3 regions of the Agreia sp. Leaf244 genome follow, and region 2 is predicted to be linked to each of the others. Evidence: predicted binding sites of a transcription regulator. Region 2 holds the regulator's gene; each other region holds the start of a gene.
What was found. The regulator LexA, encoded in region 2, represses DNA repair genes until DNA is damaged. The targets are predictions, from matches to a motif close to TCGAACANNTGTTCGA.
Positions count from the first base shown of each region.

Region 1 (4,887 bases), on a different contig from region 2:
GGGGCGACCATGTTCCCCTTCATCGGCCCGGGCCGGAACAGGGAGATGTCGGCGATGAGGTCTTCGTAGCAGTCGGGCTGCATCTTGCCGATGAGCTCGCGCTGGCCGGGGCTCTCGATCTGGAACATGCCTAGTGTGTGGGCAGTGCGGATCGCTTCGAACGTCGGTTCGTCGTCGTGCGGGATCGCGTCGAGCTTCACGATCCCTCCCGGGCTGACATAGGGCGCGTCGACCGGGAGTCCGCCGGCGGCCGCGGCGTCTGGCCCGTTGACCCTCTCTATCTCGCGCACGGCGTATGCGAGCGTCGATTGCATGCGGACGCCGAGGACGTCGAGCTTCAGAAAGCCGACGTCGTCGATGTCGTCTTTGTCGAACTGGCTCATGGCCAGGCCGATACCGCTCGGCTGGGTGGGGGTGTAACTGAGAAGGTTGCTGTCGCCGAGGATCACACCGCAGGGGTGCTGCGAGATGTGGCGAGGGAGTCGATCGAGTCGACCAACGACGTCGACGAGCAGATCCATCCGCGAATCGTTCCGGACGAGCGCGGCGATCTCTTGTAGCTCGGGTTTCTCGTCGAGGACGGCGCGGAAGTCTCGGGCTTCGAAGCGCCAAATGTTGTTCGCGACGAAATCGATCTGCTGCTCGTCGAGACCCAGCGCGAGACCAGCGTCGCGCGCTGCCCCTCGAGCGCGGTACGTGTTCTGCATCGACAGGAGTGTGACGCGGTGGTCGCCGTACCGGTCAAAAATCGCCCGGTACACGTCGTGACGGCGGGCCGATTCGATGTCGATATCAATATCGGGCAGGGTGGAGCGTTTGTTGCCGAGGAACCGTTCGAACAGGAGGTCGTGCTCGAGCGGGTCGACGTTCGAGATCCGCAACAGATACACGACCAGGCTGCCGGCACCGCTGCCGCGAGCCTGGTTGCGGATCCGCATCCGGCGCATCATCTCCGACACGTCGGAGACGGTGAGGAAGTAGCTCGAGAACCCGAACGCGATGATGTTCTTCATCTCGTCCGCTAACCGGCCATGCACCACCTCGAGGGCGGTGTCGCGGGCGTGCGGGTAGCGCTCCGGGATGGCGGCCAGACACTTCCTCCACAGAACCTCAGCGGGATCCCCGGTGATGTCGAGCGCCGTGAGCTCCGGCACCTTCGGCTTCTGCCATGCCACATCCGACACCGGATCCAGCACGCAACGTTCAGCAAGCGCATCGGTGGCCGTCAGGAGGTCTCTGCCGGCATGGCTGTCGAGCGTGGAGAACTCGATGATCTCCTTCGCGATCGCGCGCATCTTGGACTCAGGTTTCAGCCACGCCTGCCCGTTCGGTTGTGGGGTGAAGGTCCCGAGCGGTTGCAAGCGCCCCGCTGCGTCGAGTACGTCTCCGGTGAGCGCGTCATCGGGAACCGCGTAACGAACTTCGTTCGTCAGCACGGCTGGCACGAGGGCGGCGTCGGCGAGCTCGAGCATTGCGGCCGCGTGCTCGACGCTGCGGGGGTGCCCAGGCGTCGTGAAATGGCACACCACCTCCACGACGACAGCGCCCGGGAGTAGACGCTTCCATGCCTGCAGTTTCGACCACGCCGCGGACTTGTCATGGGCGGCGACGGCGCGTCCGACGTCGGAGTCGGCACCGATCATGACTGTCGCGACAGGGCGTCCGTCGGAGAAGACGAACGACGGCAGACGCCTAGCATGGATCGCGGCTGCCCTATTAGCCGTGCCCGACAGGACGCGCCGGCCTCGCTTGGGGGAGTGAGCGGCACTGATCAACCGCGACAGACCAGCCCAACCGGCCCCGTCATTGTGCCCATGAGCGAGCACCGTGACGCTCGACGGGCGGGCGTCCGTCGTCGCGTCGTCGAGCTGCAGCTCGACACCCACAATCGGGTTTACGGCTGACTCAATGCACTGCCGGATGTGCCGGACCGCCCCGTAGAGACCGTCCCGATCCGTGATTGCCGCAGACCGTGCGCCAGCCTCTGCAGCGCGCTCCACAAGCTCTGCGGGGCCACGGGTGCCATGGTGAACAGAGAACGACGACGCCACGTGAAGATGCGTGAACGTCACCGTCCCGAGACCTGGTCGAGCGCCCAACCGCCCTCGCCGTGGCAGACGTCGACCAGCAAGATCGCGCCATCTGGACTCTGCACTTCAACCCGATATACCAGGCGCTCGAGCAAACCTCCCGAAGAGCCTCGCGGTGCGCGAACTGGCCCCGCCCACCAGGCGTTGCGGTCGATCCACCGCTGGGGTTTGCGGATCACCACGAATGTCTCGCCGTCCCAGACCAGCGACGCTGGGGTGCCGTCACCGGTCGTCGCTACACTCACCAACGCCACCACACCACCGCCATTATTCGAACGTGTGTTCGAATCTAGGTCAGGACCTCCGACACCACAATCTGGAACGGCGTGTCGTCACCGTTGGGACGATTTACGTCGGAGATGTACGCGGACTTCTACGGCTGTCTCGTCGACGTCAAGCCATAGGGCCGCGACTTCCCTCGCAGCGCCGCGGAGCTCACCTAACGTGCGCGCCTGACCCATCGCTTCAATTCGGACGTCTCCTCCGACTGGTGACGGGCAATTGAGTTCAGGGATAGAGAATGTCCACCACCGGCCGTCACGGTGGGCGAAAGCCTCGTAGACCGGTGCGGTGTCGTGGTCGATAGCGGAGGGCATGAGGACCGTCCTTCAAGGACTCCGAGCGAACTCGAAGAGATCACTCTAACTCGCTCGGTTCCCTACTAGAACGGCGCGTCGTGCTTGTGGTCAACTATTTGACTTCTAACGAAAACGATGGCCTTGTTCGCAGCATCGAGGAAGAGGCCGCGTGACATACCCCCGGCGCCATTGACCAAGTTCGCGAAAGTAATGATCGAGCTGGTTCCTACAGGCACAAGGCCAGTAAGACTGCTCTCGTATGGGGGTGAAGGCGCTCGGTTGGCCAGGATCAGGGCGGCCTCGATTTCGTCTGAAGGTTCATCGGGATGAGGGTCCCTCATCGGCCAAAGGGCAACATCGAGACTCCACCGGTCGTCGTTGTACTTAGATATCCCTTCATAGGTCGCCATCGCGTGAACGGGCCCAGGCGAGCCGTTAATCGTTTGCGGGATTAGAGAGCTGGGGTAGTAGCCGAGGTCTTTCAACTGACGTACGAGGACTTTCACATGGTCGTACGACGGGGTGCCGAAGGTGAAAGTTCGGCTGAAAGACGGAGTCTTGGGCGCAGTCACAAACCCAGGGTAGATGAGCAGAGTTCACACGACCAGGAGGGCACTCAGACCATAAACGACCGTTTCTGACTGCCAGTTCCGGCCGGGGTCTCAGCAGCAACTACGATGCCTCCCAGCGGCGGTCGAACAACGACCAGCCGCGCCTCAGGAGTCGGAACGAGGCTAGGAAGGGCTCCGCGACAAGCTCAGGGCTACCCGGAGCTTTCCCTTGCCAATACCGGTCTGGGGGTCCGCGTCGCCGAAGGTAGTCCGTTGGAAGAGTGTGAACTTGATCGGTAAACGGCGGTGTTCTGTGATCGATAATTGGCGCGTCGAATTTATAACGCATCTCCCAGTCGTGGGTTCAAGCAATTCTGTACTATGAGAGCTTGTGTCGTGGAAGAGCGACGGCGGCATAAGGAAAGGTGGTGGGAGCGTGGTTCATTCACGATCCCGGCGTCGTCCTCTACTTGTGGTCCTGGTGGGCTGCCTTGCCTTGGTTCTGACGCTCCTCTCTATGCATGCTTTCGATGCACGAACGGGGACGATCCCGCAGCCGGCCGCTGCAATGTCAGCTGCCTCGTTCGATGTGAACGACACGGGTTCGGCGACGATTTCCTCAACGGAGCAACCTCCCGTCACAGTCGGCGAGCTATTGTTGTGCGCCGCCATGGGGCTTGTCTGTGCGCTTGGTGCCATCGCTTTCGCCCGACTCGCGCGGTTTTTGCGAGTGGTTCGCGGTGCAGGGCAGCGCATACGGCCGTTGCTGTTGGGTCGGCTGCCTCGACCGTGCTCGATTCGCCCTGTGGCTTTTACCCTCGATCAGCTGAGCGTTTCACGCGTCTGACCATGCCCGGAAGCGGCCTGTATGCCGCCCGTCATGTTGTTGGATCCCGTCACAGTTACTCTGCGCGTCCTCTGTGGACGTCTCTGTGTCGGCCTCTGGCTCTCGAGCCGGATGTTACGCGTGGAAGCAAACCAATTGGAAAATACAGAACACCCGTCGAGCCTTACCCGGCGTCAACTCCGTCACTTTGAGCGGCTCGGGGGCGCCCAGCCCTTAGACGACATGCTCGTTCCAGCGCCCAAGGCGCCTCCCGCTCCCGCCCGAACCCGTCGGGAGGCTCTCAGTCTCGAACGTTCCGCTGTGCGGCTCTCGGGCGCGGTGCCAGAGGAGGTGAGTCCTGGAAGTGCTGTGATTTCATCCGAGGATGTGAAGTCGGCTCCTTCGTCAAAGTCAAAACCAGCACGCGATGTCCCGGTGGATCACGGGGCGGCTTCGTCATCTGTTCCGCGACAGGTATCGCCGCCTGCGCGAATGCGCCGAGGTCGCGCAGTGGTCGCGATGACGCTAGCAGCTCTTCTTGTCGTGGGTACGTCTCTTGCCACGACTATCCCGCGCCCATCTGTTGTGGCGGCGCCGCTCGAAGCCATCCAGTCTTCTCAAGCGATGGCCGCCTCTCCGTCTGTTACGGGCCCTTCAGCGACGCGCGATGGATATACGGTCACGGAAGCGAAGAAACAGGCTGTCGCTGCGGGTATATCCGTGGCGGATACGTTCATCAACAATCCGAGCTCCTCGGTGCAGTGGCCTTTCCCGGTGGGGGTGCCGATCAGTGATTACTTCGGTCCTCGCTCGTCGCCTGGAGGCATTGGAAGTACGGACCA
Region 1 is NZ_LMLX01000002.1:367,215-372,101, reverse strand. It holds gene ASF06_RS06655 (DNA polymerase III subunit alpha) at 1-2,072, opposite strand, end outside; gene ASF06_RS20185 (DUF6504 family protein) at 2,069-2,335, opposite strand; gene ASF06_RS06645 (hypothetical protein) at 2,752-3,240, opposite strand; gene ASF06_RS19680 (M23 family metallopeptidase) at 4,565-4,887, shown strand, end outside.
Region 1: the regulator LexA is predicted to act here: its motif matches at 2,362-2,377, upstream of ASF06_RS20185 (DUF6504 family protein).

Region 2 (4,887 bases):
GGCGGTGACGAGCGAGTAATCCGTATCGGCGAGGCGCACCGAGATCTCTCGTGGGATGAGCGGGCTCCCCGGGGTGGCCGAGAAATAGTGCTCATTCGTCATAGAGGGACAGTAGCAAACCGGGAGGGATATCCTTGAGTCAGATGACCGAAAACACTGAAGCAACAACAGAGGCTCGCGACACCGACGACGTGGTCGCGAGAGTGCTCGCCAGGGCGGAGACGCGGGCGGCCGGCTATTCGCTGTTCACCAACTCGGCGGCACAGGCCCTCCAGCGTGACACCACGGGCCGGGAGTCCGGATTCGACGGCGACCAGAGCGAGCGCGAGGACCGCCAGGCGCTTCGTCGTGTCGTGGGTCTCTCCACAGAGCTCGAAGACGTCACAGAGGTCGAGTACAGGCAGCTCCGCATCGAGAATGTCATTCTCATCGGCGTGTACACCCAGGGCAGCCTGACCGATGCCGAGAACTCCATGCACGAACTGGCTGCGCTGGCCGAGACCGCCGGAGCCGTCGTGCTCGAGGGTCTCCTGCAGCGCCGTCCGACACCCGACCCCAGCACCTACTTCGGCAAGGGCAAGGCGCAGGAGCTGCGCGACCTCGTACAGTCTCTCGGCGCGGACACCGTCATCGCCGACAGCGAGCTCGCTCCCAGCCAGCGTCGTGCGCTCGAAGACGTGGTCAAGGTCAAGGTGATCGACCGCACGGCCGTGATCCTCGACATCTTCAGCCAGCACGCCAAGAGCCGCGAGGGCAAGGCGCAGGTCGAACTCGCGCAGCTCGAATACCTGCTGCCGAGGCTCCGAGGCTGGGGTGACTCCATGTCGCGCCAGGCCGGTGGCCAGGTGGGAGGCGCGGGCGCCGGAATGGGATCCCGCGGACCCGGTGAGACGAAGATCGAGCTCGATCGTCGCCGCATCCACACGCGCATGTCGAGGCTGCGCAAGCAGATCGTCGAGATGAAGCCGGCGCGCGACGCGAAGCGGGCGAATCGCAAGCGCAACGCCGTGCCGTCGGTGGCGATCGCTGGTTACACCAACGCCGGAAAGTCGTCGCTGCTCAACAGGGTGACCCGCGCCGGTGTGCTGGTCGAGAACGCCCTGTTCGCCACGCTCGATTCGACGGTTCGCAAGACCACGGCGAAAGACGGTCGGCAGTACACCTTTGCTGACACGGTCGGCTTCGTGCGCAATCTGCCCCACCAGCTCGTCGAGGCCTTCCGGTCGACCCTCGAGGAGGTCGCAGACGCCGACGTCATCATCCACGTCGTCGACGGCGCGCATCCAGACCCCGCGAGCCAGCTCGCGACGGTGCGCGACGTGATCGGCGAGGTCGGGGCGCGGGGCATCCCCGAGATCGTGGCCTTCAACAAGAGCGACCTGATCTCCGACAGCGATCGCATCGTGCTGCGCGGCCTCGAGCCACGCAGCGTGTTCGTGTCCGCACGAACCGGCGAGGGCATCGCAGAGCTGCTCGAGATGGTCGAGCAGGCGCTTCCACGGCCGACCATCACGGTCGACGTTCTGCTTCCGTACGAGCGCGGCGACCTGGTCGCGCTGCTCCACGACCACAACACCGTGCTGAGCACCGACTACGAAGAAGGCGGAACCCGGGTGCGCGCGCTCGTCAACCCGGAGTACGAGCAGGCCCTCGAGGAGTTCGCGGTCGCCCACTGACCCGCAGAACCCACGAGGTCTCCCTCAGACCGAACACCGAGAGAGGGCCCCCGGCGAATGATCGCCAGGGGCCCTTTCTGTGTGAACGGGGAGTCGCGTCTGCGTCTGCCTCAGCGAACCGAGCGAAGAACCGACACGACCTTGCCGAGCACCTGTGCATGGTCGCCCACGATCGGTTCGAAGTTCGAGTTGCGGGGCAGGAGCCACGTGTGGCCGTCGCGCTGCCTGAACACCTTCACGGTCGCCTCGCCGTCGAGCATGGCCGCAACGATGTCGCCGTTCTCCGCCGTCTGCTGTGACCTGACCACGACGAAGTCTCCGTCGCAGATGGCGGCGTCGATCATGGACTCTCCCACGACCTTCAGCATAAAGAGGTCTCCGCTGCCCACGAGCTGGCGGGGGAGAGGGAACACCTCCTCGACCTGCTGCTCCGCCGTGATCGGAATACCTGCGGCGATCCGACCCACCAGAGGCACAAGGGCCGCGTCGCCCATGGGTGCCGAGGACTCGGACTGTTCGCTGGTCTCCGTGACCGAATCGGGCGTCGGGACGTCGATCAGCACCTCCATGGCGCGTGGCCTGTTCGGGTCGCGCCGAAGGTAGCCGCTCAGTTCGAGCTGGTTGAGCTGGTGCGTGACGCTCGACAGCGACGCCAGGCCGACGGCGTCTCCGATCTCCCGCATGCTCGGCGGATATCCGCGCTGACTGACGGAGCGCTGCACGACCCCGAGGATGGCCAGCTGCTTCTCCGAGAGACTCTTGCGTCGTCTCGTTCCACGTTCCGTGGTCATTTCTCCTGCTTTCCGGGCGGGTCGTTTGCGGGTGTGCCGGTCGCCGTCGACGAGCGATGTCGGTGGCTGCTGATGCACTGTCGGTGGCTGGTGATGCAATTCATATCGACAGTCGAAACTGTATCCAACTCAGGGTGCAAACAAAACACATGTTCGAGTGTGTCGCGATATTTCTCGGCTTTCGAACTTGATCTATCGAACATTCGAAGCTATATTCGGAACACAGCTTCGTATCCGGTGCTCCCGGCCGAGCACCGGATACGAATTTCTCCTGGAGGTTGCCATGACCGCTCTACCCGCTCCCACGACGAACACCGTCCACCTGCGCATCACGCGCCGTGGTCGCATCGTGCTCGCGGCGCTGGCGTCGCTTCCCCTTGTGGCCGCCCTGGTCGCCCTGGCCGTGTTCGGTGCGAACAGCGCCGTCGCCAGCGGCGCCGAGTCGTCCGCAGCCTCGCAGTCGTTCGACTACGTCACGGTGCAGGCAGGCGAGACCCTGTGGGGCATTGCAGAAGAGATGGCGCCGACGGCCGACCCGCGCGATGTCATCGCAGACATCGTGAGCCTGAACCAGCTTCCTTCCTCTGAGGTTCAGCCGGGCCAGCGTCTCGCCGTTCCCAGCAAGTACTGATCACCGTCGGCGCCGGGGCGCGTGGCACGGTGGAGTAGTCGCACTAAAATCGTCGAGTGACCTCTCTCGAAGACCTCCCGATCCGTGACGACCTCAGGGGCAAGTCCCCATACGGCGCACCTCAAAAGCACGTGCGCATCGAGCTGAACGTCAATGAGAACACGCACCCGATTCCCGAGCCGGTTGCACGAGACATCATCGAGTCCCTCGCCCGTGCGATTCTCACGATTAATCGATACCCCGATCGCGAGTTCACTCAGCTTCGCGACGGCCTCGCAGAGTATCTCGGGCACGGTCTGACCCGAGACAACATCTGGGCCGCCAACGGATCGAACGAGATCCTGCAGCAGATCATGCAGGCCTTCGGCGGGCCGGGCAGGTCGATACTGGGCTTCCCGCCCACCTACTCGATGCACTCCATCATCGCCTCGGGAACGGGTACGACGTGGATCGGTGCTGAGAGAGACGCCGACTTCGAGATCTCTCCGAGCACGGCGGTCGCGGCGATTCGCGAACACGATCCCGACATCGTGATCTTCTGCTCCCCGAACAATCCCACGGGCACCCCGCTGTCGCTCGACACCATCGAGGCCGCCTACGACGCCACAGACAAGATCGTCATCGTCGACGAGGCCTACGCCGAGTTCGCGCCCGCCGGTGCGCCATCGGCGCTCACTCTGCTGCCGGGCCGTCCGCGACTGATCGTCTCCCGAACGATGAGCAAGGCGTTCGCGTTCGCGGGTGCGCGGCTCGGCTATCTGGCCGCCGACCCCGCGATCGCGGATGCGCTGCGCCTCGTTCGGCTTCCGTATCACCTGTCGTCGCTGACGCAGGCGGCGGCGGTGGCCGCGCTGCAGCACTCCGCCGAGATGCTCGCGATGGTCGACGACATCGCGCACGAGCGCGATCGCATCGTCGAGCGACTCGCCGAGCTGGGCTACCACCCCTGGCCCACGTGGTCGAACTTCGTGCTGTTCGGGGGCGTCGAGAATCCGCCGGAGGTCTTCGAGACCCTGCTCGAGAAGGGCATCATCATCCGCGACCTGGGCATCCCCGGTCACCTGCGGGTGAGTGCGGGCACGCACGCCGAGACCACGGCCTTCCTCGACGCGATGGCCGCGCTGTCCTGACTCAGGGCTCCGCCTGTCGGCAAGAACGGCAGGTGCGGCGCCGTCGTCGGTAAACTGGAGACATGGCACACCCTTCCCGCACCGCCCGCCTGCAGCGTGCGACCAGTGAATCCAGCATCGACCTCTCGCTCGACCTCGACGGCACCGGCGAGAGTTCGATCTCGACCGGGGTGCCGTTCTTCGACCACATGCTCACGGCTTTCGCGAAGCACTCCCTCACCGACCTGACAGTGACGGCGACCGGCGATATCGCGATCGATGTGCACCACACGGTCGAAGACATTGGAATCGTTCTGGGCACGGCGATCAAGCAGGCCCTCGGCGACAAGTCGGGAATCTCGCGGTTCGGCGACGCCCTGGTGCCCCTCGACGAGGCCCTCGTGCAGGCTGTCGTCGACATCTCCGGCCGGCCGTTCCTCGTGCACACCGGGGAGCCTGCCGGCTTCGAGTTCCACCTCATCGGCGGCCACTTCACCGGATCGATGGTGAGGCACGTCTTCGAGGCGATCACATTCCACGCAGGTCTGACCGTGCACGTCACGGTGCTCGGGGGTCGTGACCCCCACCACATCGCCGAGGCCGAGTTCAAGGCATTCGCCCGCGCCTTCCGCCAGGCCAAGGCCTTCGACTCTCTCGTCTCGGGAATCCCGTCGACCAAG
Region 2 is NZ_LMLX01000007.1:23,759-28,645, reverse strand. It holds gene ASF06_RS17695 (class I SAM-dependent methyltransferase) at 1-102, opposite strand, end outside; gene hflX (GTPase HflX) at 144-1,676, shown strand; gene lexA (transcriptional repressor LexA) at 1,787-2,467, opposite strand; gene ASF06_RS17680 (LysM peptidoglycan-binding domain-containing protein) at 2,751-3,098, shown strand; gene ASF06_RS17675 (histidinol-phosphate transaminase) at 3,155-4,228, shown strand; gene hisB (imidazoleglycerol-phosphate dehydratase HisB) at 4,291-4,887, shown strand, end outside.

Region 3 (4,887 bases), on a different contig from region 2:
CCGACGCCTACCGCCATCGCGTGCTGGCCGAAGACATCGCCTCCCCCACCGACCTGCCGCCCTTCGACAACTCGCAGATGGACGGCTACGCCGTGCGCGCGGCCGAGTTGGCGGGTGCGACACCGGATGCGACGGTGCGGCTGCGCGTCGACCCCCAGATCAACGCGGGAGACACCATCTCGGAGTTGGAGCCGGGCACCGCGGCCCCGATCATGACGGGCGCGCCCCTGCCGACCGGCGCCGACGCCGTCGTTCCCATCGAGCGCGCGATTCCCGACCACTTCCGCCCGACGCTCGATGCCGACGGGAGCGCCGCATCGACGGTCGACTTCGCCGCCGTCCCCGACTCCGACGAGTTCGTGCGACGCCGCGGAAGCGACGTCGCCCGGGGCGAGTTGCTGCTGACGGCGGGTTCCGTTCTCGGGCCGGCGCAGCTCGGCGTGATCGCGGCCACCGGGCTCACGAAGATCGACGTGCTCCGGCGCATCCGGGTGCTGCTCGTCGCCACCGGTCACGAGATCCGCGAGCCCGGAACCCCGCTTCAGCCCGGCCAGATCTACGACTCGAACAGCGCCGTGTTGAGCCAGGCGCTCATCGAGTGCGGCTGCACCGTGGTCGCCTGGCCGTGCCGCTCCGACGACGCGGCAGACCTGCTGCGAATCATCGAGAAGGGCGCCCCCACGGCCGACCTCGTGATCACCGTCGGGGGCGTCAGCGCCGGCGCCCGAGAGGTCGTGCGCGACGCCCTGGGCCCGCTCGGCGTCGAGTTCTCGCACGTCGCCATGCAACCCGGCGGACCGCAGGGCCTGGGTCTCGTCGAGGCGGCCGGCCATGCAGACGGCATCCCCGTGGTCACGTTCCCCGGCAACCCGGTGAGCGCCCTCGTGTCGTTCGAGATCTTCGTGCGCCCCCTCCTGCGCCGCCTCGCCGGCTTCGCCCGAACCGAACGCGAGACCCTGCGGCTGCCGTTGGCCGAGGCCGTCGAGTCGCCCGCCGGCAAGCATCAGGTGCGCCGCGCATCCATCGACCCCGACGGGCGCGTGCGACTCGTGGGCGGCCCGAGCTCGCACCTCCTTCATTCCTACGCGGCCTCGACCGCGCTTGTTCACCTGCCGGTCGGACTCGGCCATGCCGATGTCGGCGACCCGGTCGACGTCTGGAGAATCGATGACTGACGAACCCGCCCTCACCCACGTGCGCGCCGACGGCGCTGTGCTGATGGTCGACGTGACAGACAAGGCCGAGACGTCGAGGCGCGCGAGCGCCGTCGCCACGGTCATCACCCGCCCCGATGTGCTCGAGCTCCTGCTCGCGGGCGAGCTGCCGAAGGGCGAGGCGCTTGCGGTGTCGCGGGTCGCGGGGATCATGGCGGCCAAGCAGACGTCGTCGCTCATCCCGCTGTGCCATCCGCTGCCCCTGTCGGGCGCCACGATCGACTTCGCACCAGGCGACGACCGGGTCGTGATCACGGCCACCGTGAAGACGCGCGGCGTGACGGGGGTCGAGATGGAGGCGCTCACCGCGGCCTCCGTGGCCGCCCTGACCCTGTACGACATGATCAAGGCGGTCGACAAGCACGTGGTGATCACCGATATCCACGTCACGGCGAAGTCCGGCGGCAAGTCGGGCGACTGGGTCGCGGAATGACGGTCGACGCCGGCGGGTCCGGCAGCGATCGCAAGCGCACCGCCTGTGTCATCGTGGCATCGACACGAGCCGCGACGGGCGTCTACGACGACCGCACCGGCCCGGTGATCGCCGAGTGGCTGCGCAGTCGCGGGTGGGCAGAGCCTACGGTGCAGGTGGTTCCGGATGGCGACGAGGTCGCGGCCTCGCTCCATGATGCCGTCGCGTCAGGTGTCGATCTCGTCGTGACGACGGGCGGAACGGGCGTGAACCCGAGCGACCGCACGCCCGAGGCCACACTCCCGCTGCTCGATCGCGAGCTGCCGGGGGTCATGGAGGCGATCCGCCTGCGAGGTGCCGCGTCGACGCCCCTCGCAGCCTTGTCGAGAGGGCACGCGGGCATCGCCGGGGGGACGACGTTCGTCGTCAACCTGCCGGGGTCGACCGGCGGGGTGAAAGACGGACTGGCCGTTCTGGATGACCTGCTCGACCATGTGATCGATCAGCTGCACGGAGGAGATCATGAGCGCTGAGTCTTTGGGGGCTGCTGCGTCTGCGTCTGTGGGGGCTGCTTCGTCTGTGGCTGCTGCAGCTGCGGCTGCCGACTTCGGCGAGTCCGCGCCGGCGGTCGTCGCGTTCGCCCGCGTCACCGATGAGGTCGTGTCGGTCGACGAGTGCGTGGCCGCGGTCGAGAACGATCACGCGGGTGCCGTCGTGACGTTCGCCGGCGTGGTGCGCGACCACGACGAGGGCAAGGGCGTCACCTGGCTGCGGTACTCCGCGCATCCGACTGCCGACGCCGTTCTGCGCGAGGTCGTCGCCGAGGTCGCCCTCGCGCATCCGGGAACGACGATCGCCGCGGCCCATCGGGTGGGTGACCTCGCGATCACCGACGTCGCTCTCGCGTGCGCCGTCGCCTCGGCGCACCGGGGCACGGCTTTCGCCGCATGTGCCGAGTTGGTCGACGAGATCAAGGCGCGCGTCCCGATCTGGAAGGAACAGGGGTTCACCGACGGCACGACGGAGTGGGTGGCCGCGCTCGGCTGACTCAGGGTTGTCGACGTGGCACGCGCCAATCACGGGCGGTCAGGCCACCTTGTTCATGTCGGCGCCTCGTCGTGAAGAAGATTGCCCGAACCATTTCCACAGGGTTCGAGCCGTGACGACAATGAGTAACGCGAACAGGCTTTGACTGATGACGCCGAAGTACGAGAGTCCGCCGACGACAGCGAAGACGGTCCAGTTCACGGCGATGTCGGCGATGATCACGGCGCTTCCGAGCACGACGCCGGAGCGTCGTCGACAGATGATCAGCACAGCGGTGGCCGGATCCAGGATCGTGAGCGCCACCCAGAACAGCCGGACGCCGAGAGGGAAGCCGCTGTAGGCGTTCACTCCGCCGATGATCAGGTCCGCCGTGTGAGTGGTCGTTCCAACGAGGAACCCGATCACCCACATGGCCTGGAACACTCTGAACGCTCGTGCTGATGCGGGGAGAGCAATCATCCGCTCATGGTATCGAGCCGCCAAGGTGCGATCACAGGGTCGGCCAACCAAACGAGCTACGTCACGCAATCCGACTCATCGAACACTTGTTCTATTTATAGTCGGGTGGTAATCTATCTCTATGGAAGCCGTATTCGATAACTTGCGAGCCATTGAGGCTCAGCTTTCGACCATGTGCGCTTCCGTGAATCTCTCGGGCGCGTCCGGCGACGAGCTGAAGACTCTCATGCGTCTCACCTCGCAGGTGAAGAATGCAACCGATCGGGTTCTTGCGTTGGGAGCAGCGGAGATCCATCAGCGTTCACGTCGCGAACTCGGGCCCGCAGGCATGGCGAAGGCCGAGGGGCACGTCAATCCGCAGAACATGATCGCTCTCCTCACCGGATGCTCGAGGTCAGAGGCGAAGAAGCTCGATGGGCTCGGCAGATCGATCATGCAGGCGGTTCCCCTTTCACGACCGAACGAGGCTTCCGACGCGTCTGATAACTCGCCGGTCGCGCCGCCGTGGCATGCCGCAATCAGTGCTCGAATGATCGCCGGCGAGATAACGCCTGATCGATTCGAAGCGCTCCACTCGGGCCTGGGAGAGCCGACCGCAGAGCTGGCGGCCGCAGAGCTGGCGGCCGCAGGGCTGGCGGCCGCTGCGGAACAGGTTCTGTCGTTTCTTCATCCCGAAGATCTGCCCGAAACCGTCTACCGAGATTCCCGTGCGGCCCGTGCCCTTCTCGACCGCGCAGGAGTGGCCGAGAGGGAGAACGAGCAGTACACACGGCAACAGGCGAAGGTCTGGCGCGACCGCGAGGGCATGGTGCACCTCAGCGCCGTCTTCGCCCCAGAAGACGGAACGTTCCTCAAGAGCGCCCTCGACGTCCTCCTCGGGCCACGGATCGGTGGTCCGCGTCTCGCCGACAAGAAAGCCATGGCCCAGTCGCAACTGGTGCAAGACGACCCGCGCACAACCGAGCAGCTCACCGCCGGCGTGCTTGTCGCGCTCGTCAGGGCCGGAGCAGCCGTCGAGCACAGCGCTGTTCTCGCGAAGAAGCGCCCCGCAGTTCAGATCGTCGTCACCGCCTCCGAATTGACCAGGCCCGATGGCGATGGCGTCGCGTTCATCGAGGGCACCGGCATTGCCGTCACCATGAACACGGTCGATCGGCTGGTCTGCGAGACGGGCTACCAGCCCGTCGTCATCTCCGTCGACGGCTCGCCCCTCGATCTCGGTCGCGAACATCGACTCTTTCAGCCTGCGCAACGCATCGCGCTGAACGCGGTCCAGGGCGGATGCGTGTGGCCCGGCTGCGAGAAGCCGCCATTGTTCTGCGAGATCCACCACATCGAGCACTGGCTTACGGGAGGCAGAACCGACATCCGCGACGGCGTTCTGCTCTGCAAACACCACCATCTGCTTCTGCACTCGAACGGGTGGAGGATCCACCGAGACGCGTCCTCCGCCGAAGAAAGATACGAGAACAGGTACTGGCTCACTCCTCCTCGATCAATCGATCCTCGACAACGGCCTCGGCTGTTGCGCTTCTCCGGCGCAGCGCGGCACAACCCCTCTCTCATCGCGGGCACAGGCCCTGCTCTCATCGCGGGCACAGCCCCTGCCACGAAACGCAGGCGGGCATGAGCTCCGGCGCGGTTTACACGCTCGACACATGTGTGAGGTGTACTGGAGGACAGCACCACAGCAACCCTTCGGTACGAGGAGACGTACATGGACCTCAACACCGTGACCCGGGTCATTCCCGCTCG
Region 3 is NZ_LMLX01000003.1:194,049-198,935, forward strand. It holds gene ASF06_RS10925 (molybdopterin molybdotransferase MoeA) at 1-1,175, shown strand, start outside; gene moaC (cyclic pyranopterin monophosphate synthase MoaC) at 1,168-1,647, shown strand; gene ASF06_RS19850 (MogA/MoaB family molybdenum cofactor biosynthesis protein) at 1,644-2,159, shown strand; gene ASF06_RS19855 (molybdenum cofactor biosynthesis protein MoaE) at 2,149-2,673, shown strand; gene ASF06_RS10945 (hypothetical protein) at 2,713-3,132, opposite strand; gene ASF06_RS10950 (DUF222 domain-containing protein) at 3,305-4,762, shown strand; gene ASF06_RS10955 (FAD binding domain-containing protein) at 4,850-4,887, shown strand, end outside.
Region 3: the regulator LexA is predicted to act here: its motif matches at 3,211-3,226, upstream of ASF06_RS10950 (DUF222 domain-containing protein).